4 regions of the Nonomuraea maheshkhaliensis genome follow, and region 3 is predicted to be linked to each of the others. Evidence: riboswitches for the same ligand, from Rfam matches in the RefSeq annotation. Region 3 holds a riboswitch; each other region holds the start of a gene.
The links. Region 3 has a riboswitch for cyclic di-AMP ahead of ABFX54_RS23990 (coiled-coil domain-containing protein). Riboswitches for the same ligand answer to the same signal wherever they lie in the genome.
Positions count from the first base shown of each region.

Region 1: it holds a riboswitch for cyclic di-AMP, as region 3 does, so the genes downstream of both, ABFX54_RS39620 (hypothetical protein) here and ABFX54_RS23990 (coiled-coil domain-containing protein) in region 3, are expected to answer to the same signal.
Region 2: it holds a riboswitch for cyclic di-AMP, as region 3 does, so the genes downstream of both, ABFX54_RS42460 (C40 family peptidase) here and ABFX54_RS23990 (coiled-coil domain-containing protein) in region 3, are expected to answer to the same signal.
Region 4: it holds a riboswitch for cyclic di-AMP, as region 3 does, so the genes downstream of both, ABFX54_RS31600 (CHAP domain-containing protein) here and ABFX54_RS23990 (coiled-coil domain-containing protein) in region 3, are expected to answer to the same signal.

Region 1 covers NZ_BAAAMU010000086.1:33,540-40,558, forward strand. Annotated here, with positions in the region: gene ABFX54_RS39580 (DUF4032 domain-containing protein) at 1-1, shown strand, start outside; gene ABFX54_RS39585 (NAD(P)-dependent oxidoreductase) at 31-633, opposite strand; gene ABFX54_RS39590 (winged helix-turn-helix transcriptional regulator) at 688-1,038, shown strand; gene ABFX54_RS39595 (roadblock/LC7 domain-containing protein) at 1,178-1,555, shown strand; gene ABFX54_RS39600 (hypothetical protein) at 1,559-2,359, shown strand; gene ABFX54_RS39605 (roadblock/LC7 domain-containing protein) at 2,389-2,763, shown strand; gene ABFX54_RS39610 (hypothetical protein) at 2,802-3,173, shown strand; gene ABFX54_RS39615 (alpha/beta fold hydrolase) at 3,217-4,062, opposite strand; gene ABFX54_RS39620 (hypothetical protein) at 4,127-4,693, opposite strand; cyclic di-AMP (ydaO/yuaA leader) riboswitch at 4,877-5,009, opposite strand; gene ABFX54_RS39625 (DUF5302 domain-containing protein) at 5,175-5,375, opposite strand; gene ABFX54_RS39630 (class I SAM-dependent methyltransferase) at 5,469-6,089, opposite strand; gene ABFX54_RS39635 (rod shape-determining protein) at 6,161-7,019, shown strand, end outside.
Region 2 covers NZ_BAAAMU010000102.1:980-7,998, reverse strand. Annotated here, with positions in the region: gene ABFX54_RS42485 (carbohydrate ABC transporter permease) at 1-361, shown strand, start outside; gene ABFX54_RS42480 (carbohydrate ABC transporter permease) at 358-1,275, shown strand; gene ABFX54_RS42475 (glycosyltransferase family 4 protein) at 1,272-2,393, opposite strand; gene ABFX54_RS42470 (M48 family metallopeptidase) at 2,390-3,652, opposite strand; gene ABFX54_RS42465 (gluzincin family metallopeptidase) at 3,862-4,890, opposite strand; gene ABFX54_RS42460 (C40 family peptidase) at 5,046-5,567, opposite strand; cyclic di-AMP (ydaO/yuaA leader) riboswitch at 5,641-5,806, opposite strand; gene ABFX54_RS42455 (C40 family peptidase) at 6,344-7,019, opposite strand, start outside.
Region 3 covers NZ_BAAAMU010000035.1:72,166-79,184, forward strand. Annotated here, with positions in the region: gene ABFX54_RS23980 (response regulator transcription factor) at 21-620, opposite strand; gene ABFX54_RS23985 (M50 family metallopeptidase) at 774-2,078, shown strand; gene ABFX54_RS23990 (coiled-coil domain-containing protein) at 2,147-3,103, opposite strand; cyclic di-AMP (ydaO/yuaA leader) riboswitch at 3,109-3,250, opposite strand; gene galT (galactose-1-phosphate uridylyltransferase) at 3,319-4,398, opposite strand; gene ABFX54_RS24000 (DeoR/GlpR family DNA-binding transcription regulator) at 4,395-5,174, opposite strand; gene ABFX54_RS57010 (50S ribosomal protein bL37) at 5,347-5,424, shown strand; gene ABFX54_RS24005 (nucleoside/nucleotide kinase family protein) at 5,547-6,188, opposite strand; gene ABFX54_RS24010 (DUF5946 family protein) at 6,256-6,747, shown strand; tRNA gene ABFX54_RS24015 (tRNA-Gly) at 6,779-6,849, opposite strand; tRNA gene ABFX54_RS24020 (tRNA-Pro) at 6,939-7,012, shown strand.
Region 4 covers NZ_BAAAMU010000056.1:31,258-38,276, forward strand. Annotated here, with positions in the region: gene ABFX54_RS31575 (alpha-2,8-polysialyltransferase family protein) at 1-31, shown strand, start outside; gene ABFX54_RS31580 (DUF6716 putative glycosyltransferase) at 15-1,253, opposite strand; gene ABFX54_RS31585 (hypothetical protein) at 1,256-2,200, opposite strand; gene ABFX54_RS31590 (aldo/keto reductase) at 2,299-3,120, shown strand; gene ABFX54_RS31595 (Gfo/Idh/MocA family protein) at 3,227-4,180, shown strand; cyclic di-AMP (ydaO/yuaA leader) riboswitch at 4,298-4,434, shown strand; gene ABFX54_RS31600 (CHAP domain-containing protein) at 4,447-5,148, shown strand; gene ABFX54_RS31605 (hypothetical protein) at 5,489-5,872, opposite strand; gene ABFX54_RS31610 (hypothetical protein) at 6,179-6,652, opposite strand; gene ABFX54_RS31615 (hypothetical protein) at 6,788-7,019, shown strand, end outside.

The DNA.
Region 1 (7,019 bases), on a different contig from region 3:
GGCCCGTCAGTAGGCCCGTCAGTAGGCCCGTCAGTAGGCCACGGTGATGCGGCGGCGCGGGTTGGCGTTCCGCTCCACCTCTTCGGCGATGGCGACGGCGAAGTCCTCGGCCGAGATGTGGCTGTTGCCCTCGTCGTCGCTCAGGAGCTCGTCGCCACCGACCCGGAAGGTCCCCGTACGTTCTCCCGGGGCGATGACGGCGGGCGGGCAGACGAACGTCCAGTCGAGGTCGTCCACCTCCCGGTACATGCGCAGGGCGGAGCGCGCGGCCAGCGACTCCTTCTTGTACTCCTCCGGGAACTCGGGCGTGTCGACCAGGTCGAGGCCGGGGGCCACCTGGAGGCTGCCGGCCCCGCCGATGGCGATCACGCGGCTCACCCCGGCCGCGCGAAGGCCGTCGAGCAGGGCCCGGTTGGCCTCGAGGAACGGCTGCTCGGGCTCGTCCACGTCGCGCGCGGGACCGATGGCGGAGATGACCGCGTCGTAGCCCTTGGCCAGGGTGGCGGTGTCGTGGATGTCGCCCTTGACGGGGCCGCGGCGGCTGAGGCCGGTGACCTCGTGGCCGCGGTCGCTGAGTTCGGCGGCGATGCGCTGGCCGACCATGCCGGTCGCGCCAAAGAGAAGGATCTTCATGCGACCAAGAGTATCCATCGGATACTGGTTACTTCATCGTGCTATAAGTACCTTATGGATACCGGCGATGTCTTCGACCCGAACTGTCCGACCAGGGTGGTTCTGGACAGGATCGGCGACAAATGGTCGGCGCTGGTGCTGCTCTGCCTCGTCGGGGGCCCGATGCGCTTCACCAAGCTCAGGGAGCGCATCGGCGGGGTCACGCCGAAAGTGCTCACCCAGACGTTGCGGGCCATGGAGCAGGACGGGCTGGTGACGCGCGAGGTGTTCGCGGAGGTGCCGCCGCGGGTGGAGTACGCGCTCACGGACCTCGGCCACTCGCTGCACGGCCCGATGGCGGCGGTGGCCACGTGGGCCGAGCAGAATGTCGGCCAAATTCTCCGAAGCCGTGAGATGCATTCATAAATCGTAGAGTTATCCGTACTGGTGGTGTTTTTCTTACCCGTAGCCATATAAAAGCTCAACGCCACCATTCCGCCGCCGCGAGCGGATCACGCCGGGCCCCTACGCTTGCCTCCGTTCCATGAAAGGCGAGGGAGGTCCCGTGCTCGGAATCGACACCTGCCTGGCAGAGGTCATGTCCATACCGGGGGCGCTGGACGCCATGCTGGTCGACCACACCAGCGGGATGGCGGTGGCCTTCAGCAGCGCGTCCGGGGTGGACGCCGACCGGTCGGCGGCGGCGCTCACCGAGGCGCTGCGGGCGACCACCGACGGGCTGGCCCGCACGTGCCCCGGCGACGTCGTACGCATCGATGACATGCTCGTCACCACGGACAAGGGTCACCATCTGCTGCGGCTGCTGGAGACCGTGTTCGAGGGGCCGCTGGTCATCTACGTACGCCTGGACCGGGAACGTTCCAACCTGGCCCTGGCCAGGCACCGCCTGCAGAACATCTCCAGCGCCCTGACGACGAAGTGACCCATGACCAGGCTGGACACCCTCCTGGCCGGCCTGGCCCGCGAGCGCTCCACGGGTGCGCTCCGGGTCGGCAGGAGCGGCACGATCTTCCTCGCGGACGGGCGCGTGACGTACATGGAGTGCGCCCAGGCGCCCAGCGTCGAGCGGCTGCTGGCCGCCAGGGGCCTGATGAGCGAGGCGGCGCTGCGCCGGCTGCGGGACGACGGCGGCTGCGCGCGGCTGATCGAGGAGGGGCCGCTCACGGCGGGCGAGCTGCAGTACGCGGTGCTCGGCGGGGTGCTGGACGCGGCCTTCTTCCTGCTGCCGGTCAGCGGGGCGCGGCCGAAGTTCCGGCCGGGCGAGCGGCACTGGCTGGGCGGGCAGTGGTTCTTCGACGTCTCGGGGCTGGTGCGCGAGTGCGCGCGGCGGCGGGCGCAACTGGCCCAGATCTGGCCGTCGGCCGAGGTGGACACGCTTCCGGTACGCCCTCTGGCCCGGCTGCCCGGCCACGGCGTGACGCTGAGCCGGGTGCAGTGGGAGGTCGTCGTCCGGGCCGATCACAAAGCGACGCCGCTGGAGCTGGCCAAGCAGATCGGGCGGCCGGCGTACCCGGTGCTGCTGGCGGTCAGAAGGCTGGCCGCCTCGGGACTGCTCGCCGAGCCGGAACCCGCCGGCCTGCCCAAACGCGGCCAGCACGAGGCGGCGGGGCGACCGCCGCACGATCCCGGGGCGGCCCCCCAGCCGCTGGGGCCGCCCGTCACGGGCGATCCGACCGATCTGGCGCTGCTGATGCGGCTGAAGAAAGCGCTGGAGGAGCTGTCGTGAGGTTCCCCTCACTCAGGAGGAGGCCACCGGTGGAGCTACGACAAGAGGTGCTGGAGGAGATGACGCTCCTCCGCGGACGTACGCCGGACGTGGCCGGCAGCGTCGCCTGCACGGTGGACGGCCTGCCGATCGCCTGCGACCTGGAGAGCCGTACCGGCGAGCAGATCGCGGCGCTGTCGGCGGCGCTGCTCGCGATGAGCAGGCGGATGCTGGTCATCACCGGCCAGGGGGCCCTGGAGGAGACGCTCATCTCCGGCACCGCCGGTTTCGTGGCCTTCTACGCCGCCGGCCCCACCATCGTCCTCACGGTCCTGGCCGGACCCGGCGCGAACGTCGGGCTGCTGCGGCTGGAGGGCAGGAAGACGGCCGCCGCGGTGGCCGCCGTCGCAGCACGCAAACACTGAGCGGAACCCGTTCAGAACACGACAAGGGAGGAAGAAACATGGCCGGAATGGACGTCTCTCTCAAGGAGATGATGAGCATCGACGGCACGGTCGGCGCGGCCATCGTCGATCACGGCAGCGGCATGGCGCTGGGCACGCTGGGCGGCTCCAAGGACCTCGACCTCCAGATCGCCGCGGCCGGCAACACCGAGGTGGTCAAGGCCAAACTCCGCACGATGGACTCGCTCGGGCTCAAGGAGAGCATCGAGGACATCCTGATCTCGCTGGGCACCCAGTACCACATCATCCGCCCGATCACCGGGCGCGGCGGCAAGGGGCTGTTCCTCTACCTCGCGCTCGACCGCTCGCGCGCCAACCTGGCGCTCGCCCGGCACCAGTTGCGGGGCATCGAGGAGAAGCTGGAGATCTGACAGCGCCGTGGCCCGCGCGCGGCGCGGGCCACGGCTCGCCGCCTCAGGCGGAGGTCAGTTTGGTGATCTCGGCGGTGAAGGCGGGCCAGAGCTCGCGCGGCAGGTCGTGCCCCATGCCGGGGTAGGTCACCAGCCGCGCTCCCGGGACGGCCGCCGCCGTCGCCCGGCCGCCGGCCACGGGGACGAGCGGGTCGGCCTCGCCGTGCAGCACCAGCGTCGGCACGCGCACCCCCTTCAGCCCCTCCGTACGGTCGCCCGACGCCATGATGGCGGCGAACTGCCTGGCCGTGCCCGCCGGGTCGAAGCTGCGGTCGAAGGAACGCCCGGCCATCTCCGTGATCCGCTCGCGATCCAGCTCGTAGCCGGGCGAGCCGATGACCGCCCACCGCTCCACCGCCTGCTCAAGCGCCGACTCGCGGTCGGCGGGCGGGCGGCCCATGAGCGCCGCGGAGGCGGCCTCCGTGGGCGGGGCGACGGACGGGGCGGGGGTGGACATGATCGAGGTCAGGGTCAGCACCCGCTCGGAGTGGCGGATGGTCAGCGCCTGGGCGATCATGCCGCCCATCGAGGCCCCCACCACGTGGGCGGACGGCCAGCCGAGCACGTCCATGAGGGCCGCGGCGTCGTCGGCCATGTCGTCCAGCAGGTAGGGGGCGGGCGCTCCCGCCGCGGGCACGCCCGCGTCGTGGAAGTGGGTGGACAGCCCCACGTCGCGGTTGTCGTACCGGACGACGTGGTGCCCCTGCTCCGCGAGGAGCTCACAGAGCCCTTCGTCCCATTGGATCAGCTGGGCGCCGAGGCCCATGATGAGGAGCAGGGGCCGGCCCTGCGGTGAGCCGAAGCTCTCGTAGGCGATGTCGATGCCGTTCGCGGCTGCGCGGTTGGTCACGAAGACCAGAATGACATTCTGGTCTTGACTCCGCAAAGGCGGACGTCGGGGGTCAGCCCTGGGATCAGCTCTGAGCCTCGTCCTGCGGCGGGGTGGCCGGGTTGTGGTCACGCTCGGCCCACGCGCGGGTCGAGAACGGGACCGGGTAGTTCTTCTTGCCCGGGCCGTCGCCCCACTTGGTGATGACGTAGTCGATCTCGATGTGGCCCTGGCCGCCGACGCCGTCCACGCCCAGCGTGCTGGAGTTGAACCGGCCGCCGGTCAGCTCGGCGAAGGTCTTGGCGTCGAGGTCGAGCATGATGCCCCGGTTGGAGGGCTCACCGGGGCCGCGGTCGCCCACGAAGAAGGGCAGCTTCTTGCCCTTGTACATCACGTACCCCTCGGTCATGAGGGGCCAGCTGGGGCTGGCGGCCAGCCCTTTCTGCATGGGCTTGCCACTGGCGGGGAGGCCGGTGTCGCCGGCGCGGCCCGAGGCGTCGTCCCAGAAGTACGAGGCCGTGGTGGAGCCCTTGAGCAGGACCTTCTCGTCCGTGCCGGTGGCGGCGTGAGCGGCCGGGCCGGCGATGGTCAGCGTGCCGATGGCGATTGCGGTAAGGAGGGTGAGGGAACGCAGGCCAGAACGGGCAGACATGAAAAGGTAAACCCTTCGCGAGGGGACAAGGGAGTTTGCGCCCATGGGGGAATGGCGCGTAGCGGGAAATCACCTGACGTCGCTACGCGATACGCAAAATGACGAGCCTTTGGAGAAGGGGGCCGCTCTAGTAGGCGGCCGGCACGCGGTCCGGGGGTGTGACACGCTGATGCATGGGGTATTCGGTCCTCTCCATCACGCCTACCGGGTTAGCTGACGGGTTCGGGCGTGGAGATGCCCTACCGGCGTGTGGCCGGATTCACCCCATGAGGTGGGTCCCCGGTTCCCTGGGTTCGGGATTCGGCGCCAGTCGGCAGTCTCTTTGGGTAAGGACTAGGTCACCGGCTGGTAATGGCCGTTACTCTAACTATGGAAACGGACATACGCAAACGTTCCACCACGAACAGGTCGAAAGATCTACCTTCGTCCGGGAATGAAGAAGGGGGCACGGGCATGCCGTACCCCCTCGGATTTTTCCGCCTCAGCCGCCGCTCTTGCGCCTGAACGATCTCTTACTCGCAGCCGGACCGTGCGCCCCGTGGATCTTCGAAGGGTCGACGCCCCTGCCACCCGCGCCCGAGCCCGCGGCCTGGCTGCGCTTGCGCTCCAGTGCCTCGCGGAACTTGCGCTTCATCTCGTCCTCGGGAGTTTCGCTGACTTCCGGCTCCGGTGTATCCGCCATGAGGACCTCCAAGGTGTTGGGGACACTGACAGCTTCGCATGACACCGCTTACGACGCGAAACCGGCCTCGAGGCGGTTCAGGCACGGCAACCCTCACCGCTCTCCGGACGCGGTGAAGGCCAGCAGCCGGAACACCGGATCGGCGGCGCCGTCGCGCCCCTGGCCGTGCCCCGCGAACCGGGCCTCACCGCTGAGCACCAGCCCGTGCCCGGCGGCCACCTCGACCACGAGTTCGGCCCGGTCCGGCGGATCCTGCCGCCCGCCGGGCCCGTGCGCGGCCCGCTTGTCGACCGTCGTGACGAACACTCCCCCGGGCCGCAGCACCCGAGCGGCCTCGGCGATCACCGGGCGGGCGTCGTCGAGCAGGTGGAGCAGCCAGATCGTGGTGACCGCGTCGACCGAGCGGTCACGCACGGGAAGCCGGCGCCCGTCGCCCAGGACCACGTCGATCCGGCCGGCGGCCACCCCGGCCATCCCGGCCGAGGCGTCCACACCGAGCACGCGCAGCCCGAGCCCGGCCAACTCCCGGCTCACCAGGCCGGTGCCGCAGGCGATGTCGAGCAGCGTCCCCTCGCCGGGCAGGCCGTGCGCGGCCTGGCCGGCGAGCATGCCCGTGCCGACCAGATCGTGCACGGCCTGGGCCGCTGCTCTGGCGCGGGGAAGGCCGCCGCGGCTTTCGTCGTAGGAGGCGGCCTCGCGGTCGTAGTTGAGCACGGTTTCAGGGTAAAGGGGTTCCTTTGCGTTCCTGGTGTTGCTTTGGAGCGGTCCAGGATAGGGATACGCCAATGAGACTCCTCGGTCGTGACCTCGCGATGGATCTGGGAGCCGCGAGCACGCGGATCTACGCCAGACGCAAGGGCATCGTGCTCGACGAGCCCTCCGCCGTCATGTGTGACGGCCGGACGGGCAAGGTCATCGGGTACGGCGTGGAAGCCGCCGCACTGGGCGGGGGCGGGCGTACGTGCTGGCCGGTCAGCGGCGGGCTGCCCGCCGACACCGAGCTGGCCCGGCGCATGATCCGGCACTTCCTGCGCAAGGTGCACTGGCATCCGTACGCCCGCCCGCGCGTGGTCATGGCGTTGCCCGCCGACTCCACCCCGATCGACCGGGCGGCGCTGCGTGACATCGCCTACGAGGCGGAGGCGCGGACGGTGCAGCTCGTCCCGCACGCCCTGGCCGCCGCGCTGGGGGCCGGGATGGAGCTGAACGACTGCGCCGGGCACATGGTGATCGACATCGGCCGGGACGCGGCGCGGATCGCGGTGCTGTCCGGGGAGTCGGTGGTGGCGGCCGGTTCTGTGCCGTACGGGGGACAGGCCGTCAACCGGGCCATCGCCCGCTTCGTCGAGCGCGAGCACGGGCTGCTGCTCGACGAGCCCGAGGCCGAGTCGGCCAAGCGCCGCGCGGGCGGCGGGGACCGGGAGATCATGGTGCACGCCCGCGACCCCGACACCGGGCGTGAGCGCGAGCTGGCGCTGCCCGTGGAGCGGATCTTCGAGGCGACCGCGCAACCGGTCGAGTCGATCGTACGGACGGCGATGGAGACGGTCGAGCGCTGCCCGGCCGAGCTGACCGCCGACCTCGGGGTGCGCGGCGCGGTGCTGGTCGGCGGGGGTGGGCTGCTGCTCGGCCTCGGCCGGCGGC
Region 2 (7,019 bases), on a different contig from region 3:
CGTCATGATCATCTATCTGGCGGGGCTGAAGGCGGTCGATCCGGCGCTGAAGGAGGCGGCGGCGATCGACGGGGCCAGCGAGCGGCAGGCGTTCTTCCGGGTGGTCTTCCCGACGCTGCGGCCGGTGAACGTGATCGTGCTGGTCATCACGGTGATCGAGGCGCTGCGGGCGTTCGACGTCGTCTACGCCATCAACAAGGGCAGGAACGGGCTTGAGCTGCTGTCGGTGCTCGTCACGGAGAACATCGTGGGCGAGGCGAGCAGGATCGGGTTCGGCTCGGCGATCGCGGTGATCCTGCTGGTGATCTCGATCGGGTTCATCGTCACGTACCTGTCGCAGCTGTTCAGGGAGGAGCGATGACGCTCACCGCCCCCGCCGCCGCTCCTCCGGCCCAGGAGAGGCCCGCCGCGCCGCGGCGTCCGGTCCGGCCGCTGCGGGTCCTGCTGCACGTCTTCCTGGGGCTGGTGGCGCTGGGGTGGCTGCTGCCGCTGGCGCTCGCCGTCTACGCGTCGGTACGGCCGTACGAGGAGACCGCCAGGCTCGGCTACGTCTCGATGCCGGAACACCTCACGCTCGACTACTACGTACAGGCGTGGACGCAGGCCGAGCTGCCCCGCTACTACCTGAACACACTGATCATCGTGGTGCCGGGCGTGGTGGTGACGCTCTTCCTGGCCTCGTTCACCGCGTTCGCGATCGCCCGGCTGCGCGTGCCGGGGCGCAAGGTCCTGCTGATCGTCTTCACCGCGGGTAACCTGCTGCCGCCGCAGGTGCTCATCACCCCGCTGTACACGTTCTACACGCTCGTCCCGCTGCCCGGGTGGCTGTCGGACTCGCAGTCGCTCTACGACTCCTACCTGGGGTTGATCCTCATCCACGTGGCCTTCCAGTTCGGCTTCTGCGTGTTCGTGATGGCGAACTTCATGCGCACGATCCCCGAGGAGATCACCGAGGCGGCGCTGGTGGACGGGGCCGGGGTGTGGAAGCGGTACTGGCGGCTGACGCTGCCGCTGTGCCGGCCGGTGCTGGCGGCGCTGTCGACGTTGCAGTTCACCTGGATGTACAACGACTTCCTGTGGGCGCTGGTGCTGATGTCGTCGGGCGACAAGCTGCCCGTCACCTCGGCGCTGAACAACCTGCGCGGCCAGTTCTTCACCGACTACAACCTGCTGGCCGCCGGGTCGATGCTGGTGGCGCTGCCGACGCTGATCGTCTTCCAGTTGCTGCACAAGCAGTTCGTGGCGGGGCTGACGCTGGGCTCGACGAAGGGCTAGAGCAGGGCGTGGAAGCGGGCGGCCACCTGGTCCCAGGCCCACTCCCGGATGATCCAGTCGCGCCCTGCCCGGCCCAGCTTGCGGGCCTTGGCGGAGTCGCTCAGCAGCTCCACGACGGCCTGGGCCACCTCTCCTGTGTTCTCGCCGTCGACCACGAGCCCGGTGTCGCCGGGCCGCACCGCGTCCGGCGCGCCGCCGGACGCGCCCGCCACCACCGGCAGCCCGCTCGCGGACGCCTCCAGGAACACGATCCCGAGCCCTTCCACGTCCACCCCTTTCAGCCGGGTACGGCACGGCATCGCGAACACGTTCGCCACCGCGTAGTAGCCGGGCAGGCTCGCCGCCGGAACCGTGCCGGTGAACCTGATCGACTCGCGCCCGGCCGCCAGGCGCTCCAGCGTCCGCCGGTACGGGCCGCCGCCCACGAGCAGCAGCACCGCGTCCGGCACCGAGCGCAGCACGTGCGGCCAGGCTCTGATGAGCCGGTCCTGGCCCTTGCGCGGCACCAGGCGCGACACGCACACGACCACGGGCCGGCCGGCCAGTCCGAGCGCGGCCCGCAGACCGGGCGGGGCCGCGCCGGGGTGGAACTGCTCGACGTCCACGCCGGGCGCGAGCCGGACGAGCTTGGCCTCCGGGACGGCGGCGATCAGCCGTTCGCGGGTGTAGTCGCCGAGATAGGTGACGACGTCGGCGTGCGCGCCGATCCTGCGCAACACCGAGCGGAAGCCCGGCGCGCTCGCCCACGACGCCTCGTGGCCGTGGGTGAGCATCACCACGCGCCGCGCGCCGGCCGCGCGCAGCCGGGGGGCGAGCAGCCCGAGCGGGGCCGCCGCCCCGAACACGACGGTCCGCGCGCCGTGCTCGGCCACGAGCCCGGCCGCCGTGCGGGCGACGGCCGGGGTGGGCAGCATCAGCCGCGTCGGATGCCGGACCACCCGGTACGGCTGGCGCCGGTCGAACTCCGCGCTGCCCGGCCAGGCGGGGGCGTAGACCACCGCGTCCCGCGTGCGCAGCGCCAGCCCGTGCACGAACGACTGGATGCCGCCCGGCCTGGGCGGGAAGTCGTTCGTGACGAAGAGCACGCTGTGCGGCCGGCCGCTCGCGGGGTGGGTCACGGTCGCGGGACGCCGTTCAGCTCGGCCCAGGAGCGGGCCAGCGCGATGCGCTGGGGGGCGGAGGGGTGGGAGGCATAGAGCACATATTCCACCGCATCCGGCGACAAGTCGGAAATATTGGTCAATGCGAGGCGTTTCTGCATGGCCACGAACGTGGCCGGGTCCCGGGTGAGGTCGAGCGCGTGGGTGTCGGCCCTGGCCTCGACGTGCCGGCTGATCAGGTTCTGGGCGGGGCCGAGGAGCACCGAGCCGAGGGTGATCAGGCCCATGAGCGCGCCGGCCGCGCGGGGGTCGGTGATCGAGGTGACGCCTGTACGCCGCCGTACCGTGCCGAACAGCAGGAACAGCACGATCACGCCCAGCCCCGACCCGAGCGCGCCGAGAAGCGTGCCGTGCAGCACGTCGTCGTGCTTGGCATGGCCGAGCTCGTGCGCGACGACCAGCGCGACCTCGCGCTCGGGCGCCCGCAGCAGCGTGTCGTAGACGACGATGCGCCGGGTGGCGCCGAAGCCGGACACGTACGCGTTGAGCGCCGTCGTCCTGCGCGAGGCGTCGGCCACCAGCACGTCCTCGACCGGCACGCGGTCGCGCTCGGCCAGCTCCAGCAGTTCGGTGCGGAGCGGGCCCGGCCGCATCGGGGTGAAGTCGTTGAAGATCGGCTCGAACACCACCGGATAGACGAACGACGCCGCCACCGTCAGCGCGAACGCGCCCGCCGCCGCCGGGATCCACCAGCGCCTGACCCTGCGGGCCAGCGCCATCAGGGCCAGCAGCATCACGCAGAGCAGCAACGCCTCCACGCCCATGCTCTTCAGCCGGTCCCCCGCCCAGCTCGACCAGTTCTGGACCGACAGGCCGTAGTCGCGCAGGATCGTCTCGTACCAGACGCCCAGCGGCCACCTGACCAGCTCGGTGATCGCGGTGATCAGCACGACGCCGAGGATCACCCGCAGCCACCACGGGCCTTTCAGCCGCCCTGTCACCTTCGCGCCGAACGGGGTGGCGACGAGGAGGCCGGCGAAGACGAGGGTGAGGGCGAGCGAGAGGTAGGCGGGCAGGCTGGTGACCGCGTCGAACGCGCGCGCCTTCGCGATCTGGGCGGCGGTGAAGTCGCGGGACGGGTCCGGCGGCCCGCCGGTCAGCGCCTGCCAAGGCGTGCTGAACGCGGCCACGGCCAGGACGGCGAGGCCGAGCAGCACGAGCGTGATCGCCGCCGGCCGCCCGAGGCCGCCGCCGGAATCCGGCTCCCGCTCCCCCACAGCTCCCTCCTCCCCTCCGTACGGCCTGCCACGCGTCTCTCCAGCGCCAGCGGGCCCTGGGGCGGGCTGTGGGACGAATTCCGGGGCGGAGGTGGTGTCGCCGGGTCCGGGTGGGTTCGTGGCGGTCACCGCCGTCGTGGCGGCGTCCGGGGGCTCGTCCCGCCTCGGTGAGTCCTCCGCGTCCTGCCGTTCGCTCATCTGGCTCCCCTTCACCCGAGCTGATCCCGCACGTACGCGCGCCACCGTGCCGTCAGTGTGGCGACCGTGAGTCCCCGCGCGGCGAGCGCCCGGTCGGCGCCTGTCGTCCTGGCCGCGCGGTAGAGCCTCACCAGCGTCTCCTCGCCGAACCGGTCGGCGAGGAAGCGACACGCCAGCCACGCCTCCTGGTACGCGCGCGCCGGCCGCGCCGGGTCCCGGCCGTCCGCCGCGAAGTCCGCGGAGCCGGGCAGCGCGTCCGGCAGGCGTCCCGCGCGCACCTCGGCGGCCAGTTCGGCGGCGACGGTCGTCACGGGCAGCCCGGCGTCGCGGTAGCCCACGTAGTCGGCGAACCCTTCGTACAGCCAGATCGGGAGCCCGTCGGTGCCCGCTGCGACGTGGGTGAGCTCGTGGGCGAGCACGACGTCCTTGCCGGTGGGGGTGAGGGTGGCGAAGAGCTCGGGAACGACGATCACGCGCCCGCCGTCCGCCATCGCGGCCAGCCCGTCGACCCGGGCCACGCGCGCCAGGCGGGCGGCCTCCTGGGCGGAATCCGGCACGATCACCAGCGGGCGCACCGGCCTGCCGAGCACTCGGGCGACCCTGAGCCCCGCCCTGTCGGCCCTCACCGCCAGCTCCTCCAGCCCGCCGCCACCGCTGCCGCCGCCGTCCTTGCCGTCCCCGCCCTTGCCGCCGCCCTTGTCGTCGTCCGCAGCGCCGCGGGCGTCTTCACCGCCGCTACTGGCGCCGGAGCCCACGACCGTGGAGAGCCGTCCGCGGCGGATCACCGTGCCGCGGCCCGGCCAGAGGTCGCGCGCCTCCGGGGGAAGGATCGGGGAGTCGTGGAGCGGCGCGCCGCCGGAGGCGATGAGCAGCAGGCAGGCCACCACGGCTCGTCGGCTCACCTGCTCGGACACGAAGCCCGATCGTAGCCGGACCCGCACGGACTTCATCCCGGCCGAGCCGGCGCCGCCCTCACCGGCCCGGTCCGCACCGCCGTTCCGGCCGCCCGGCCCGTCGGGGGCGCCATCGGGACGTGCCATGGGGTCTTGTACGTGCCTGGTGGGTGGCCGTAGGTGCGCTGTGAGGGCCGGGGACGAGCCGCGGATGGGCCGGGGACGGGCCGTGGGCGGCCCTGGACGTGCGAGAGCCCCGTCCGGATCCGGGAAGGCTTTCCGTGGATCCGGGCGGGGCTTCTTCACATGCCGGGACGGACCGCGCCGACGAATGACGACCGGCGCCAACCGCCCAGCTTGTCGATGCGCACCCGTTCGCCTGTCCGAGGCGAGTGGATCATCTTGCCCTTGCCGACGTACATGCCGACGTGGCCGAGCCCGTTGAAGAACATGAGATCACCGGGCTTCAACTGCCGCCAGGAGATCTTGTTCCTGATGCGGGCGAACTGGCTGCTCGCCACCCGCGGGAGCTTCACTCCGGCTCGCTTCCAGGCGAACTGGACGAGACCGGAGCAGTCAAACGAACCAGGTCCTGTGGCTCCGTACCGGTACGGGTCACCGATCTGGTTCTTGGCCACGGCGACGGCCTTGCGGGCCTTCGCTTGCTGCCGAGCGACCTTGGCTGCCCTTCGCTGGGCGGCCGTGACCTTCTTCGAGGTCTTGGCGGTGGTTTCCGCCTTCACCGTCGTGACGGTCGATTCGCTCGTCGTCTCCGCCTGAGCCGTCGGAGCAAGGAGGATGGCACCTCCGGCCGTCACGGTCATGGTGAGCGCTACGCCACTCAGGGCAAGGCGGGACAGACGGGGGTTATGCAGGGAGCTGGACAGGATTTCTCCTTGTGTCTTCCACGAACGCCTACCGGGTTAGCTGACGGATTCGGGCCTGGAAGTCGCCCTACGGCGCGATACGCGCGCCGATTCACCCCTGATCCCTGGGGAAACGTGGGATCGCTGGGTCCCCGGCTCCGTGCCTCCTGGCTGCACGGATTCGGCAGGTCGAAGCCCCGGTGAAATGACATGGGGATATCGGGGAACGACCGGCGGATTTCTATCTGTCGCACATCGGGAGGGGACCGATGCGGGTTCGCGGGGCCATGGCTTGTGCACCGCGACGACGCCAGAAGCTACGCCGGAAGTTCAAGGATCGGCAAAGCGTGAGCCCGGCTGTAAAGATCAGACAGAGGACTTTGTCAGATTCGAAACCCCTGCTGGAACACCAGGTTATGTTATGGAAATGTGACCCTGCTCACACTTGTGCGAGCCCAAGATTGTCAGGCCCAAGTTGTCGCTTATGTCACAGATTTCCCGCTTAAATCACGCGTTCGGGGCCCGGGAGCGCTCCCGGGACTTCTGACCGGCTTGAGGGACAGTCGCGGCAGATTTCCGGATATGTACGGCGGCGGCCGTAGGCATCGGCACAGGCCGCGAGGCGATTCCAAAACGCGACTCCGCCTCGTGAACGATGATCCATAGTAGGAAGAGGCGGAAAAAATCCCGCCGCCGGCCGAGAGCGGCCGGACGACGGGACAGGAAACCAGTCGCTACGGACGCACGGCCCCCACCAGCGTGCTGCCGTACGACGAGAGCTTGACCACCTTGACGACGTCACCCGTCTGCGGCGCGTGCACGATCTGCCCGTTGCCCGCGTAGATGCTGACGTGCCCGAGCCCCGCGCTGAAGATGAGGTCACCGGGCTGCAGCGACTTGAGGTCCACCTTGCGGTTGGCCCCCCACGCCCACTGCTGCCACGTCGTACGGGGCAGCGAGACCCCGGCCGCCCGCCAGGCCGCCTGGGTCAGCCCCGAGCAGTCGTACGAGCTCGGCCCCGTGGCGCCGAACCGGTACGGCTTGCCCACCTGCGCGAACGCGAACCGCAGCACCGCAGCCGCGCTGCCCGAGGCGGGGCCGGTGTACTTCAGGCCCACGCTGTTGGGGTTGCCCGGGTTGTAGGCCCCCAGTTTCTCCAGCAGCTTCTTCTGGTCCTTGATCAGCTTGAGGATCTCCGCGCGTTCCTTCTCGACGGCGTCGCGCTCCTTGTCTGCGTCCTGCAGCGCCTTCTGCGCCTTGCCCCGCTCGACCTTCAGGCCCCGGTTCTCCCGGTCGAAGGCCGCCAGCTTCTCGGCCTTCTCCTGCGAGACCTGCCCGGCCAGGGCCAGCCCGGCGAGCATGTCCTGCGGGTTGGGCGAGCCGAAGATGCCGGGCCACGAGGTGACGTCG
Region 3 (7,019 bases):
TCACAGGCTTGAGCTCCCGCCTACAGCCAGCCGGAGTCGCTCGCGATGCGTACCGCGTCGAGCCGGTTCCGCGCTCCGGTCTTGCACATGATGCGCGACAGATGATTGCGTACGGTCCCCACCGACAGGAACAACTCGTCGGCGATCTCCGTCGAACGAGCCCCGCCCGCCGCGGCCCGCAGCACGTCGAGCTCCCTCCGGGTCAGCGGGTTGGTCGCGCACTCGAGGGCGGCCACGGCGAGCTCGGCCTCGATGGCCCGCCGCCCGGCCGCCACCTGCCGGATGCCCTCGGCCAGCCGCTCAGGCGGCACGCACAGGCTCATGAAGCCCAATGCGGCGCCGGCCAGGGCCGCGCGCACCTGCGCGGGGTTGGGCGCGGCCGACAGCAGCAGCACCCCGCACCCTGGCACGTGCTCGGCCAGCGAATCCGCAGCCGCGGGCTCCCCGGGCAGGTCGAGATCGACCACCGCCACGTCGGCCGCGGCCGCCCGCGCCGCGCTCACCGCCTCCTGAGCGTGCCCCGCCTCGGCGACGACCCGCAGGCCAGGCTCGGCCGCCAGGGTGACGAGCAGGCCACGGCGCACCAAGGGCAGGTGCTCGGCGATCAGTATGCGGATCAAGACGTCCCCCTCCGTCGTTCTCCCAGCGTGATCGCTTGATCGCGCACTGTCAATGCCCGTCGGAACCGGTAAGCCGTACGGTGTGGCGAGTTCGACTACTCTGGGGCTGTCGGACCCTTCGTCTGTCCTGTCGTCTGCCGGGAGCACACCTCGATGAACTGGCTCTACGTCGTGGGGATCATCCTCTTCCTCCTCGGTCTGATGGTCTCCATCGCGCTGCACGAGCTCGGCCACCTGGTGCCGGCCAAGATCTTCGGCGTCAGGGTGACCCAGTACATGGTGGGTTTCGGCTCCACGGCGTGGTCGCGGCGCAAGGGCGAGACCGAATACGGCATCAAGTGGATCCCGTTCGGCGGCTACATCCGCATGATCGGCATGCTCCCGCCCCGCCCCGGCGACGAGCCGGGCAAGCTCAGGAGCACCGCCACGGGCCCGTGGCAGGGCCTGATCGAGTCGGCCCGCGACGCCGCGCAGGAAGAGGTGCGGCCGGGCGACGAAGACCGCGTCTTCTACCGCAAGAAGTGGTGGCAGAAGGTCATCATCATGTCCGGCGGCCCGGCGATGAACTTCGTGCTCGCCTTCGTCTTCTTCAGCATCCTGCTGGTCGGCATCGGCCTGCCCGCCTGGGCCCCGATCGTCTCGCCCGAGACCCACACCTGCGTGATCCCGATCTCCGAGCAGCGCGCCCAGTGCGCGCCCGGCGACAAGCTGACGCCCGCCGCCCAGGCCGGCATGAAGCCCGGTGACCGCATGGTCTCCTTCGACGGCCAGAAGATCGGCTCCTGGGACGACGCCACCCGCCTGATCCGCTCCCACGGCCCCGGCCCGGTGCGACTCGGCATCGAGCGCGACGGCAAGCCGATGACGCTCAGCGTCACGCTCATCGCCCAGGACCGGCCCAACCTCGAAGACCCCGAGAAGATCGACAAGAACGTCGGCTTCCTCGGCGTGCTGCCCACCGAGGTCATGGAGAAGCAGAGCCTCGGCCAGGTCGTCGGCTACATGGGCGAGCTGACCGCCCGGGTGGCGGGCTCGCTGCTCAACCTGCCGGAGAAGATGGTCGGCGTCTGGCACGCGGCCTTCTCCGGCGACGAGCGCGACCCCGAGGGCCCGGTGGGCGTGGTCGGCGCTGGCCGCATGGGCGGCGAGATCCTCGCCTCCGACCTGTCCACCGAGAAGAAGATCGCCATCTTCGTCAACCTGCTGGCCGGCTTCAACCTGGCGATCGGCATGTTCAACCTCATCCCGCTGCTGCCGCTCGACGGCGGTCACGTCGCCGGGGGCCTGTGGGAGGGCATCAAGCGGGCGTACGCCAAGGTCATGAAGCGGCCGGAGCCGGCCTACGTCGACATCGCCAAGGTGCTGCCGCTGACGTACGCGCTCGCGATCGTGATGATGATCATGGCCGGTCTGCTCGTCTACGCCGACCTGGTCAACCCGCTCACGCTGACCAACTGACGCCCCCTGAACATGACGCGGGGCCCGTGCCGTCTCCTCGGCAGGGGCCCCGTTCGGCTTTCCCGGCGTCAGTTCATCGAGATGTGCACGTGGTCGAAGTGGTTCTCGGTGATGCTGCCGCGGTTCGACATCGTTCGCCAGCCCGACCCGTGGTTGATCCGCTGCTTCCAGATCACGTACTTGACGCCCAGCTTGCCCTTGTTCGCCAGCGCCCAGTCCGCCAGCCGGTCGCCGAGGGCGTTGTTGGCCGCCGACGGCATCGAGCCGCCCGTGCTCATCATGAAGTCGCAGGCCCGGCCCAGCGGGTGCTCGCCGCTCGCGCCCGCGCGGAAGCAGCCCACGGAGAACGGCAGCGCGAAGTTCTTGGCCACCTGGGCCTTCATCAGCCGCGTCCGCGGGGTGATGTGGTCAGGGCCGGACGGCAGTTGCGGCGCCCACGAACCGTCGGAGTTGCGGCCCGTCGCGAACGGCACCAGATCCTTGAGCTTGTCCTCGATGTCGTCGATGACCTTCTCGGCGTCGTCGCGCTGACTGTCCACCTCGGCCGCGTCGGCCTTGATCCTGGTCGCCAGGGCGGCGGCCTCCTTGCTGGCCTTCTCCTTGTCGTCCTTGGCCTTGGCCACGCTCTGCACGACCGCCTGCTGCTCGGCCGTCAGCTGTTCGAGCAGGGCGGCGCTGCTGCCGCGCTCGGGGGTCATCAGGAAGGGGAGCGAAGGATCGGCGTTCTGGTAACGCAGGCGGGCGATCTCGGCGACCCGCTGCTCGGCCGTGGCCAGCGTCTGCTCGGCGGTGGCCAGCCTGGCCTTGGCCGCCTCGGCGGCCTGCTGGGCCTTGGCCAGCTCGACGCGCCTGAGGTTGTACTTCTCGATGAGCTTGTCGACCTTGGTGTTGAGCTGTTTGAGCTGCGCCCGGAGCTTCGCCTCCGAGGGTTTGGGGGCGGCGGACGCCGGAATCGCCGGAAGGACGGCGACGGCGGCGGCGGTGATCAGACCGATGGCAAGAGTCGCGGGGGACGAAGCCGCCACGTAGGTGTTCCTCTCCCTCTGCCGGCCGGGTTAGCTGACGGGTTCGGGCATGGGAGTGCGCCCTACCACCGAAGCGGATTCACCCCAGGTGCGGTTTCGGGTCCCCGGCTCCCGGGCCACGCGCCCGGGATTAGGCAAGCGACGGCTGTTATGGCCGGTGCTTATGGGGATATTAGTGGTAGATCACGAGTCATGCGACCTTAAGAGGAAATCAATTAGTGATCTACTTGTGATCGAAGCATGCGCGCCGCCTCCTCCGGCAGCACGTCGTTGACGAAGGCGCCCATCGCCGACTCCGAGCCGGCCAGGAACTTCAGCTTGTTCGGCGCCCGCCGGATGCTGAACAGCTCCAGGTGCAGGTAGGCCAGCTCCCTGTCCTGGCGTACGGGCGCCTGGTGCCAGGCCGAGATGTACGGCATCACCACGCCGAACAGCCCGTCGAAGGCCCGCAGCACCGAGGTGTAGAGGGGGGCGAACGCCGCCCGCTCCTCCTCCGTGAGCGCCGCCAGGTCCGGCACCTGCCGGTGCGGATACACGTGCACCTCGAACGGCCAGCGCGCGGCGGCCGGCACGAACGCCGTCCACAGCTCGTTGGCGGCCACCACCCGCGTCCCCGCAGCCCGCTCGGCCGCCAGCACGTCGGCGAACAGGTTGCCCGGCCCCCGATGGCGGGCAGCCGCGCCGAGTTGCAGCTTGGCCTTGGGCGTGACGTACGGGTAGGCGTAGATCTGGCCGTGCGGATGGGCGAGCGTGATGCCGATCTCCTCGCCCCGGTTCTCGAAGCAGAAGACCTGCTCCACGCCGTCGATCCCGGAGAGCTCGGCCGTGCGGTCGGCCCACGCCTCCATGACCAGCTCCACCTGGGCGTCGGAGAGCCTGGAGAAGGAGGAGGAGTGGTCGGAGGTGAAGCACACCACCTCACACCTCCCCACGCCCGGACGGACCTCGCTCAGTCCGCCCACCTCCTGATAAGTCCCGAAATTTGTGGAGAAAGAGGGGAAGCGGTTCTCGAACACCACCACGTCGTAGTCGTGCGCCGGGATCTCCGTCGACCGCTCGTCCGACGACGGGCACAGCGGGCACTCCGACGTGCCGCCGGTCGGCAGGAACGTACGCGTCTGCCGGTGCCCCGCGACCGCGATCCACTCCTCGGTCAGCGGGTCGTAGCGCAGCTCGGAGGCCACCGGCCGGGGGTCGAGCGTCCGCCGGTCGATCGCGCTCCTGTCGGCGTCGTCCCGCCGGTCGAAGTAGATCAGCTCCCGGCCGTCGGCCAGATGGGTGATGGTGCGCTTCACTGCGAGCCCTCCGCGATGATCAATTGCCCGGCCCTTTCGGCCAGGTCGGTGCGTGCGTCCTCGGGCAGCCCCGCGTCGCTGATGACCACGTGGGCCTCACTCAGCTCGGCGATGGTGCTGATGCCGACCGTGTTCCACTTCGTGTGGTCGGCCGGGACGACCAGCCTGGTCGCGGCCGTCACGAGCTCTCTGTCGGTCTCCGACTCCAGCAGGTTGGGCGTGGTGAACCCGGCCCGCACGCTCATCCCGTGCACGCCGAGGAAGAGCGTGTCGACGTGCAGGCGGCGGATCGCCGCCACCGCGACCGGCCCCACCAGCGCGTCGGACGGCGTGCGCATCCCTCCGGTCAGCACCACGGTGCGGTCGGTGCGCGGGTTGCGGTGGAAGACCTCGGCGACCGGGATCGAATTGGTGATCACGGTCAGCTCGGGCACGCCGATCAGATGATGGGCCAGCGCCCACGTGGTCGTCCCCGCCGACAGCGCCACGGCCGTGCCGGGGCGGACCAGCCCCGCCGCGTGCCGCGCGATGGCCTCCTTCTCCTGCTGCTGGCGGGCGGACTTGGCGGTGAAGCCCGGCTCCTCGGTCGAGCCGGGGCCGAGCGCGGTCGCGCCGCCGTGCACCTTCTCCAGCAGCCCGCGCTCGGCGAGCACCTCCAGGTCGCGGCGGATCGTCATGTCGGAGACGCCGAGCTCGCGTACGAGGTCGGCCACCCGGACGCCGCCGTGGCTGCGCACGCGTTCGAGAATCGCCTGCTGACGCTGCTGTGCGAGCACGCCCGCTCCTTCCAACAGATTCCACCAAATTATGACACGAAATTGTTGGGGAATGTTAGTTCGCCGGGATCGCTTGCGCTGGTCAGCGTGGGGAGAGACGTTGGGAACTGATGCCGTACCCGATCACCCTGTACTCGATCACTTTGTATCCGATCACTGGGAGGCGAGCTCCATGGCCAGGCGCGCACGCAAGGGCAAGGCACGCAAGAAGAAGAAGGCGAACCACGGCAAGCGCCCTACCGCGCGATGACGGCCGGGTGGCCGCCGCCCCTCCCTTCCGAGGCGGCCACCACGGCTCAGTTCCAGGCCCGTCTTCGACCCGGCCACCGTGGCTCAGGCGTCGGCCCCGTCCCCGTCCCCGGACACCATGACTCAGGCCTCGGCCCCGTCCCTGACGAGGACGGCCGGCCGCCGCGGATGATCGGCCCGTACGACCACATCCGCCGCCTCCTGCGGCCTGACCTCCCGCTCGTAGCGCCGGTAGGCCGGCAGCCGCCACCTCTCGTCCTCGGGCGTGCCGCGTTCGAGCGCGCCGGGCGACAGCCACAGGTGCACGCTCACCTCGAACGCCAGCCCCCGCCCCAGCAGCAGCGTCCCGTCCACCAGCACCACCCCGCCGGGAGCCAGCTCCTCGTACGGCATCCGGTAGGCCCGGTCGATCACGCTGTCCCACAGCGCCGGCAGCACCCGCCCCGACCCTCCGGGGTTCAGCGGCTCCAGCACCTCCCTGCGCAGCGCCCCCGCGTCCAGCCAGTCGTCGTAGAAGGCGTCGGGATCCGTCCTGCCGTACTCCAGCCGCAACGAGGCGGGCCGCAGGAAGTCGCCGGCCGACACCCGCAGCACCGGCCGCCCGCGCAGCCGCAGCGGCGCGACCAGCTCGTCGGCGAGCGACTCCGGGCGTGCGGAGGGGGCGCCGTCGACGGCCACCCGCCCCCACGAGCCCGGCGGTCTGTCGGAGATCAGCTCGGCCAGCTCCTCGACGAGGGCCTCACGGGAGATCGGTCGCGCACGCATCGCCCTCAGCTTACGAGCGGGCCTCATGCCTTCGACAACGCGGCCGGGCGCCGCCTAGATTGCCGTGATGAGCCACTGCGACTGCGGCGCGAACGCCGGCCCGCTCGGCGTCTGCGCGGACTACTACCACGAGGTCCTGTCCGAGGAGCAGCGCGACCCGGAGATGTACCGCTGGCACGCGGTCGTCGTCTGCGCCTACCTCCTGCAACACCCGCCCGGCGGCCCCGACCCGTATCTCGACGACCAGTACCGCCTGCTGCAGTTCTACGCCGGCAAGGGCCTCGACGCCCTGACCCGCCTCCAGGCCCACCGTGTGGCCCGCAACAACCACCGAGTCCGCGCCGCCGTCGACACCCGCCCCCTGACCCCGTACGCCCCGCTTCCCGCGACCCGGCCCGCCGGGGGATTCCGCACCACGTTCAGCGACCTGCCGTTCCAGGACGGCACCTTCCTCGCGGACGGACACGCGGCATACGGCCACCGCATCGACGCCATCGCCCGGGCGACCTTGGAGACCTACGGAGCCCCGCGACACGGAGAGACGACAAAGGCCAGGTAGCCGAAGCCGACCTGGCCTTTCACGCCCTGAGAGCGGACGACGGGAATCGAACCCGCGTAGCTAGTTTGGAAGACTAGGGCTCTACCATTGAGCTACGTCCGCGCGAACCGGTCGAACTCTGGTCTAGACTTCATCCGGTCGTCAGGGCAAAAGCGTACCGGAGTCGCGGACCGCATGCGCACTCGACGAGACGGGGCGTGGCGCAGCTTGGCAGCGCGCTTGCTTTGGGAGCAAGAAGTCGCAGGTTCAAATCCTGTCGCCCCGACTGGGAG
Region 4 (7,019 bases), on a different contig from region 3:
GATCCGCAGGAAGCTCAGGTCAGCGATCTGAGGTAGCGGCGCATCCGGCGCTTGGCCCGGTAGCCGGCCCGCAACATCTTCGGGGGCACCTCCACCCGGAGCCGGGCCCGGCGCCGGGCCGCCGCGTGCCCGGGGCCGTCGAGCAGCGACCTGGCGGGCGTCCGCGGCCCGGCGACCAGCCCGGCCAGCAGCCCCGTCCAGGAGTCGCGCTCGGCCGGATGGAAGTAGTTGGCCGCGCACCAGGCGGGCGAGGCCGTGCGGAAGTCGCCCTTGGCCAGCTCCTCCATCGTGCCCAGCAGGTCGCTGCCCTCGAACACCAGGTTGATCATCTCGGCGCTCACGCCGAAGTCGCGCAGCACCAGCGACGGCACCCCCATGGCGATGGCCTCCAGCGCCGCCGTCGAGCTCACCGTGACGAACCCGGCCGCCCGTTCCAGCTGCTCCTGCATGGACCCGGCGGCGAACGTCAGCCGGCCCGGCTCGCCCATCTCCCGCCACAGCCGCTGGTAGTGGTGGCGCTCGTTGTGCGTCTGCCGCTCGCCCTCCAGCGCGCGCAGCTTGACCACCACGTCGAGGTCGGGCCGGTGTTCGGCCAGCTCGGCCAGCGACAGCAGGATCCGCTCGCGCCGCTCCCGCTCGCGCGGCACCTTGGCCTGGGTGGCGAAGACCACCCGGTTCCCGCTGCCCATGCCCGCCTCGGGGCGCAGGAACGGCAGCCGGGCCAGCCCCACCACCCCTCCCCCGCCGAGCCGGCCGGCGATCGCGGCGAACTCGGTCACCTCCCGCTCGCTGTGCACCACGAACAGGTCGCAGCCGCTGCGGAACAGCCACGCCTTCTCGGTGGCGGGCACCGAGATGCCGGGCAGGCCGCTGACGAACACCGGCCGCGGGCGCAGCCCGGCGAGCACCTCGGCCACCAGCACGTCCACCACCGGGCCCGTACAGGCGACGAGGATCACGTCGGGCTTGGTGCGCTCGGCCAGCCGCCGCACGGAGCGCGCCGACAACACCGGCGGCCGCCCGCCGTCCTGCCCCTCGTCCGGCCCCTCGTCCGGCCCCTCGTCCGGCCCGCCTCCCTGCCTGCCGCTCCGCCCTTCGCCCCGCGTACCGCGCACGGCCGCGGCGATCTGCTCGGGCGACGGCGCGATCGGCGTGCGCACCACGACCAGCTCCGTCACGCAGCCCTCGGGCAGGTCACCGAGCAGGCAGGCCGCCCATTTCAGATACGAGTCGGAGTCGGCGACCGCCAGCACTCTCAACCGGACACTCCTGTCAAATGCGAGCGCAGGGCGGGTGCCGCCCTGCTGGTCCACCAGTCATCGGGTACGTCCACGGGCTCGACGGCGACGCCGCGCGGGCTGAGCAGCACCCGCAGCGAGGTGATCGCGGTCGAGGGCAGGCTGAGCACGCGCTGGCCGGGGTCCAGGCCGCGCAGCGTCAGCTCGGCCGGCGCGCCGGCGTCGTGGACGGTGATGCCGGGGCGCTCCCGGATCAGCGCGACGTCCACGGGGTCCTCGCGGCGGTGCGGGTAGTAGGCCAGGGGCTCGCGGGTGGCCAGGTCGGTCAGCCAGCGCAGGTAGTGGTCGCGGTGCACGAGGCCGTTGCGGACCAGCGAGGTGCCGAGCACGACCGTGCGCTCGGCCGGTCCTTCGGCGCTCGGCGGCTGGGCGCGCAGCCAGGCGAAGTCGTGGCGTACGAGATCGACGCCGGCGCGGCGGACGGCCGCTTCGAGCCGGTCGTCCACGGGCAGGGCGGTGAACACCGCCACCTCGCTCAGCCGCAGCCGCACCGCGGCGGCCAGCCCGAGCAGGGCGCGCGCTTTCGTGGAACGGGCGCGGGCGCGCAGCAGCGGCCGGTGCGGGCCCGCCGCCAGCAGCTCCAGCAGCCGCAGTGTGGCCAGGCCGTCGTCCACGATGACGATGCGGCCAGGGCCGGAGGTGAGCCAGCGCAGTTGCACCCGTCCGGAGAAGGCGTCCCCGACCGCCTGCACGCGTCTCGGCATGCGCTCGCGCGGCTCGGCCAGTTCGAGGCCGTCGGGCAGCCCCATCGCGCGCAGCTCACGCCGCGTGGCCTTCAGCGGCCGCAGGCCCGCGCGGGGCACGACGGCCGTCGCGGGGCCGAGCAGCCCGGCGTGGTGGGCCTCGACGGCGCACAGCATCTGGAGCGGGGACTCCACCCAGGCCGACGCCTGTTCGACCACTCCTTGCCCTCCCAGCGGGGTGATGGGCCGTTCACGACCGCTTCAAGGTAACCCCACCGGCTTAAGCCCGCAGGAACGCGGTATGAACAATGGAGAGTATGAACTCGCTCTTGCTCAACACGGACGGCGTGCAGATCCCGCAGCTCGGGTACGGCGTCTTCCAGGTGCCGGCCGACGAGGCCGAGCAGGCGGTCGCCATCGCGCTCCAGACCGGCTACCGCCACATCGACACGGCCGCCGCCTACGGCAACGAGGAAGGAGTGGGCCGGGCCGTCCGCGCGAGCGGGCTGCCGCGCGAGAAGGTGTTCGTCACCACCAAGCTGTGGAACGGCGACCACGACCGCGCCGAGGCCGCCTTCGACGAGAGCCTGACCCGGCTGGGGCTCGACCACATCGACCTCTACCTCATCCACTGGCCGGTGCCGCGGCAGGACAAGTACGTCCAGGCGTGGAAGGCTCTGGAGCGGATCTACCGCGACGGGCGCGTCAGGGCCATCGGCGTGTCGAACTTCACCGTCGCCACGCTCACCCGGCTCATGGACGAGACCGACATCACGCCGGCCATCAACCAGATCGAGCTGCACCCGTACCTGCAGCAGCGGGAGCTGCGCGCCTTCCACGAGGCCAACGGCATCCTCACCGAGGCGTGGAGCCCGCTCGGGCAGGGCAAAGGGCTGCTCACCGACCCGGCGCTGACGGTGCTGTCGGACAAGTGCGGCAGGACGCCCGCGCAGATCGTGCTGCGCTGGCACCTGCAGCTCGGGAACGTGGTCATCCCGAAGTCGGTCACTCCGGCGCGGATCAAGGAGAACATCGACGTCTTCGACTTCATTCTCGACCCGGAGACGATGGCGGCCATCGGGGCGATGAACAGGGGGCAGCGCATCGGGCCGGATCCTGACACGTTCAACGTGACATGACTGGCGGTTCACCGCTTTGTGACGGGAGAGGCTTGGGGGGCTTTCAGAGCTGGCCCGATTTATCCCCACATAACCATATTTTTACCTTTCCTGTACGATCTGCGGCGTGCGAGAATTCACCTGGGGAATAGCGGCGACCGGCGGCATCGCGCGTACGGTGGGGGCGGCCATAGCCGCCGAACCGGGCATGCGGGTGGGCGCCGTCGGCTCACGAGACCTGGCCAGAGCGCAGGCTCTGGCCTCGACGCTGGAGGCGGAGTCGGCCTACGGCTCCTACGAGCGGCTGTGCGCCGATCCGGCGATCGACGCCGTCTACGTGGCCACCCCGCACGCCCAGCACCTCCAGGTGGCCGAGGCCGCCATCGCCGCCGGCAAGGCCGTGCTCTGTGAGAAGCCGCTGGCGGCCACCGTGGACGACGCCGAGAAGATGGTGCGGCTGGCGCGCGAGGCGGGCGTGTTCCTGATGGAAGCGATGTGGATGCGGTTCAACCCCCTCATCCAGCAGATCGCGGCCGATCCGCGCTTCGGCGAGCTCCGCTCGGTGCAGGCCACCTTCGGCTTCGCCGCCCCGTACGATCCCGCGCATCGCCTGTGGGCGCAGGAGCTGGGCGGCGGCGCCCTGCTCGACCTGGGGATCTACCCGTTCAGCCTGGCTCAGCTGCTCCTCGGCACGCCCTCGGGCCTCAGCTTCACCGGCTCCCTGGCCCCGACCGGAGTGGACGCGGAGGCGGCCGGCACGTTGCTCTACCCCGGCGGACGGCACGCTCTCGTGGCGGCCTCGTTGCTGGGGAATTACCCGAACATGGCCAGTGTTGTGGGTACTCAGATGCGGGCGGACATCCCGGCGCCGTTCTGGGCGCCGAAGCGGATCCTCCTCACCGGGCCCTCCATGGAGCCGGAAGAGCACGTTCTCGATCCGGCGGACAACGGATACGCCGGGGAGCTTCGCGAAGTCCGCGCCGCCACGGCCGAAGGCAGGACCGAATCGTCGATCATGCCGCTTGATGAATCCCTTGCCATGATGGGACTTCTGGCCGACGCGCGCAGACAACTCACCTGACTGCGCTTTTATGGATTTGTAATCCTCTTGCCTCATGTATTACCTTATGAGGCATCTTGAGGCATACGCCCGGTTTGTCCGGCTATGTCTGACCATCGCACGAAAGATCACAGGATCGTCCTGTGACCGCTGAATCCGTCTTCGTACGGAACCGGGGACCCATGTCCTTGGGGTGAATCGGCACTCCGGTGCCGTAGGGCAGCTTCCACGCCCGAACCCGTCAGCTAACCCGGTAAGCGGCATGGAAGCAAGGAGCAACCCCCTCGATGGCCAAGTACCGTCTTACCGCTGCGCCCAAAACCGGCATCACCCGCGCCCTCCTGGGCGGAGCCATCCTGGCCTCCGCCCTCGGCGCCCCTCTCGCGGCCAACGCCGACACCGCGACCGGAGTAGCCGCGGCCACCGCCGCCAGGCACCCGGACTCCGCCACCGCCGCCCACAAGGCCGGTGACAGGAGCGAAGAGACCAAGGTCAACGTCACGGCCGACCAGGTCCTGTCCCTGGCCAAGGCCCAGATCGGCACCTCCGAGAACGCCGCCGGCGGCGGCACCAAGTACCAGCAGTGGTACGCCAACTCGAAGCGCGCCGCCGAGACCATCGCCCGCGACGGCGGCAACCGCAACGCGTACCTGAACGCCGCCTGGTGCGCGATGTTCGTCTCCTGGGTCGGCGAGCAGACCGGTGCCCGCCCGCAGGTCGGCTGGGACGCCTACACCGTCGCCCACGCCAAGTGGTTCCGGGCCAACCACCGCTTCGGCGACGTCGCCAAGCCCGGCGCCGTGGTCTTCTTCTCCTGGAAGGGCAGCAAGTCCCTCAGCGACATCCAGCACGTCGGCTTCGTCGTGAAGGACAACCAGAACGGCACCATCTCCACGATCGAAGGCAACACCGGCAACGGCCGGGTCGAGGAGCGCGTCCGTCCGAAGTCGCAGGTCGTCGGCTACGGCTACCCGGAATACGCCGCCTGACAAACCCGCCCACCCGAGCGCGCGCCCCACGAGGGGCGCGCGCTCGCGCCTTTCCGGAGGTACGACGCCCGCGCGGGGGCTTCGGGGGCAACTGCAAGGCCTTCCACACGGGGGCGCTTCGCGCCACGAGGTTCCAGACAGCACTCCCCGAGGGGGCGCCCGCCCCCTTTCGATCCCCCGACCCCCCGCTCGCTCCGCTCGCCACAAACCACCTGCCCTGACTACCGGACGGGTCCAGGTGTCGTCAGTAGAAGTCGGGGCCACCAATGCACCCACCGACGCGAGGCAGTGGCTGACCTGATAGATCGCGCACGACCCACACCAGGGGACGAACACGTTGTCACTGGTGAACAGGCGGTCTGCCGCACTGGGCGCGTTTGTCTTCGACGTGGATGACGGCCAGATCGTGCCCGTCCCGGTCACGCTTGCCGCGGCCGAAGAGGCCGACCGTGAAGTCGTCGTGGTTCTCCAGTTCACTGGGATCGACGTAGGTGAGAATATCGGGGTGGTGGCCGGTCACGACCCAGCCGGGCGCGTCGTCGAGGTCGGTGATGTTGAAGTCTCCGGCCGGTGTGCCTGGGCGAACGGGACCGTACTCCCGCAGAAGGGAGGTCGCCTGCTGCTGGAGATCCGCCGCCGGCTCCATCAAGATCACGCAGGTACCGTGGGCGAACAGCACCCAGGACTTGGCAAGGTCCAGGAGGTGACGCCAGGTCTCGATCATGGCCGCTTGGTCCATGCGCGGCAGCGCAGCGGTCGCCGGTGACAAGCCAAGCTCGGGCTCCCGCAGGGCCTCCGCCGCTGGTCCTGAAAGCCTTGAACTTCCTGGCCAGCTTTGCTCGCCTTCTCCACGATCCGCTTGTTTGATGAGACATCGCCTCCGTGACACGACAGGTGGTAAGCGGATCCAACGTCAGAGGCGCGGCGGCGAGAGGTGCCCGTACGGGTGATCTGGCCCGCTGGGGCCCGGCGAGATTAGCCGACCGCGGTTCCTGTGACCATGTGCCGGCGTTTAGCTGGGAGACAGCCCCTAATCGCCCTGCAGGATCCTTCCTACTGGCGTTCCGTAGTACCAATGCCGCCCGGCCGGAGCGGGAGGAAGGGCGCCGGCAACCAGATCGACCAGAGCCCCTGCCAGCTCGACAATCGGAGCCGCGCCGATGTGCTCCGCACCACGCAGGAAGCCGGCTTCCAACTCGGGCCAGTTCGAGACCTCGGCCCGGTCCACGCCACCGCGAGCCTCGATCCGTCGAGCCGCCTCCACGACGCAGCGCAAGAGCGCCTGCCGCTGGCCCTCGCTGAAACCGTCCAGTAGGACCGCGGAACTGCTGCCGGCCAACGCGTGTGTGCGGAGATCCTGCTCCAACTCCGGCCACCACGAGGGCCGGAGATCCACCGGCTCCTCCGCCCCGGCTCGGGCCGCTTCGATGAAGAGAACCGCGAGCGCCACGTCATAGGCCCAGAACATCGCGTCACCGGAGATCACCGGCACCGTCTCGCTCAACAGGACTCCTCCACAGTCGGTCGCTCCCAGCGCACATCATCCCGAAGATGGTGCATGGGGACGCCGCGGCACCGGACAGGCCAGACCCGGATAGGACCGGTCGAACCGATCACGTCCGCCGTACGTCATCAGGGCATGATGATGCGTGTGCTCGCGGCCTTCTCCATGGCGACGGCCCTGTTCCTGGTCACCGCCGGTCCGGCGACCGCCGCTTCGGGCTGCTCGTGTGCGATCCCCAAGCCCCGGCAACAGGTCAGCGGAGCGACGGCCGTCTTCTCCGCTACCGTCACGGACGTCCGTGTGGACGAACCGGTGCTGAACGGCGGCTCCGTCACCGCCAGCCTCCGTGCCGACCACGTCTACAAGG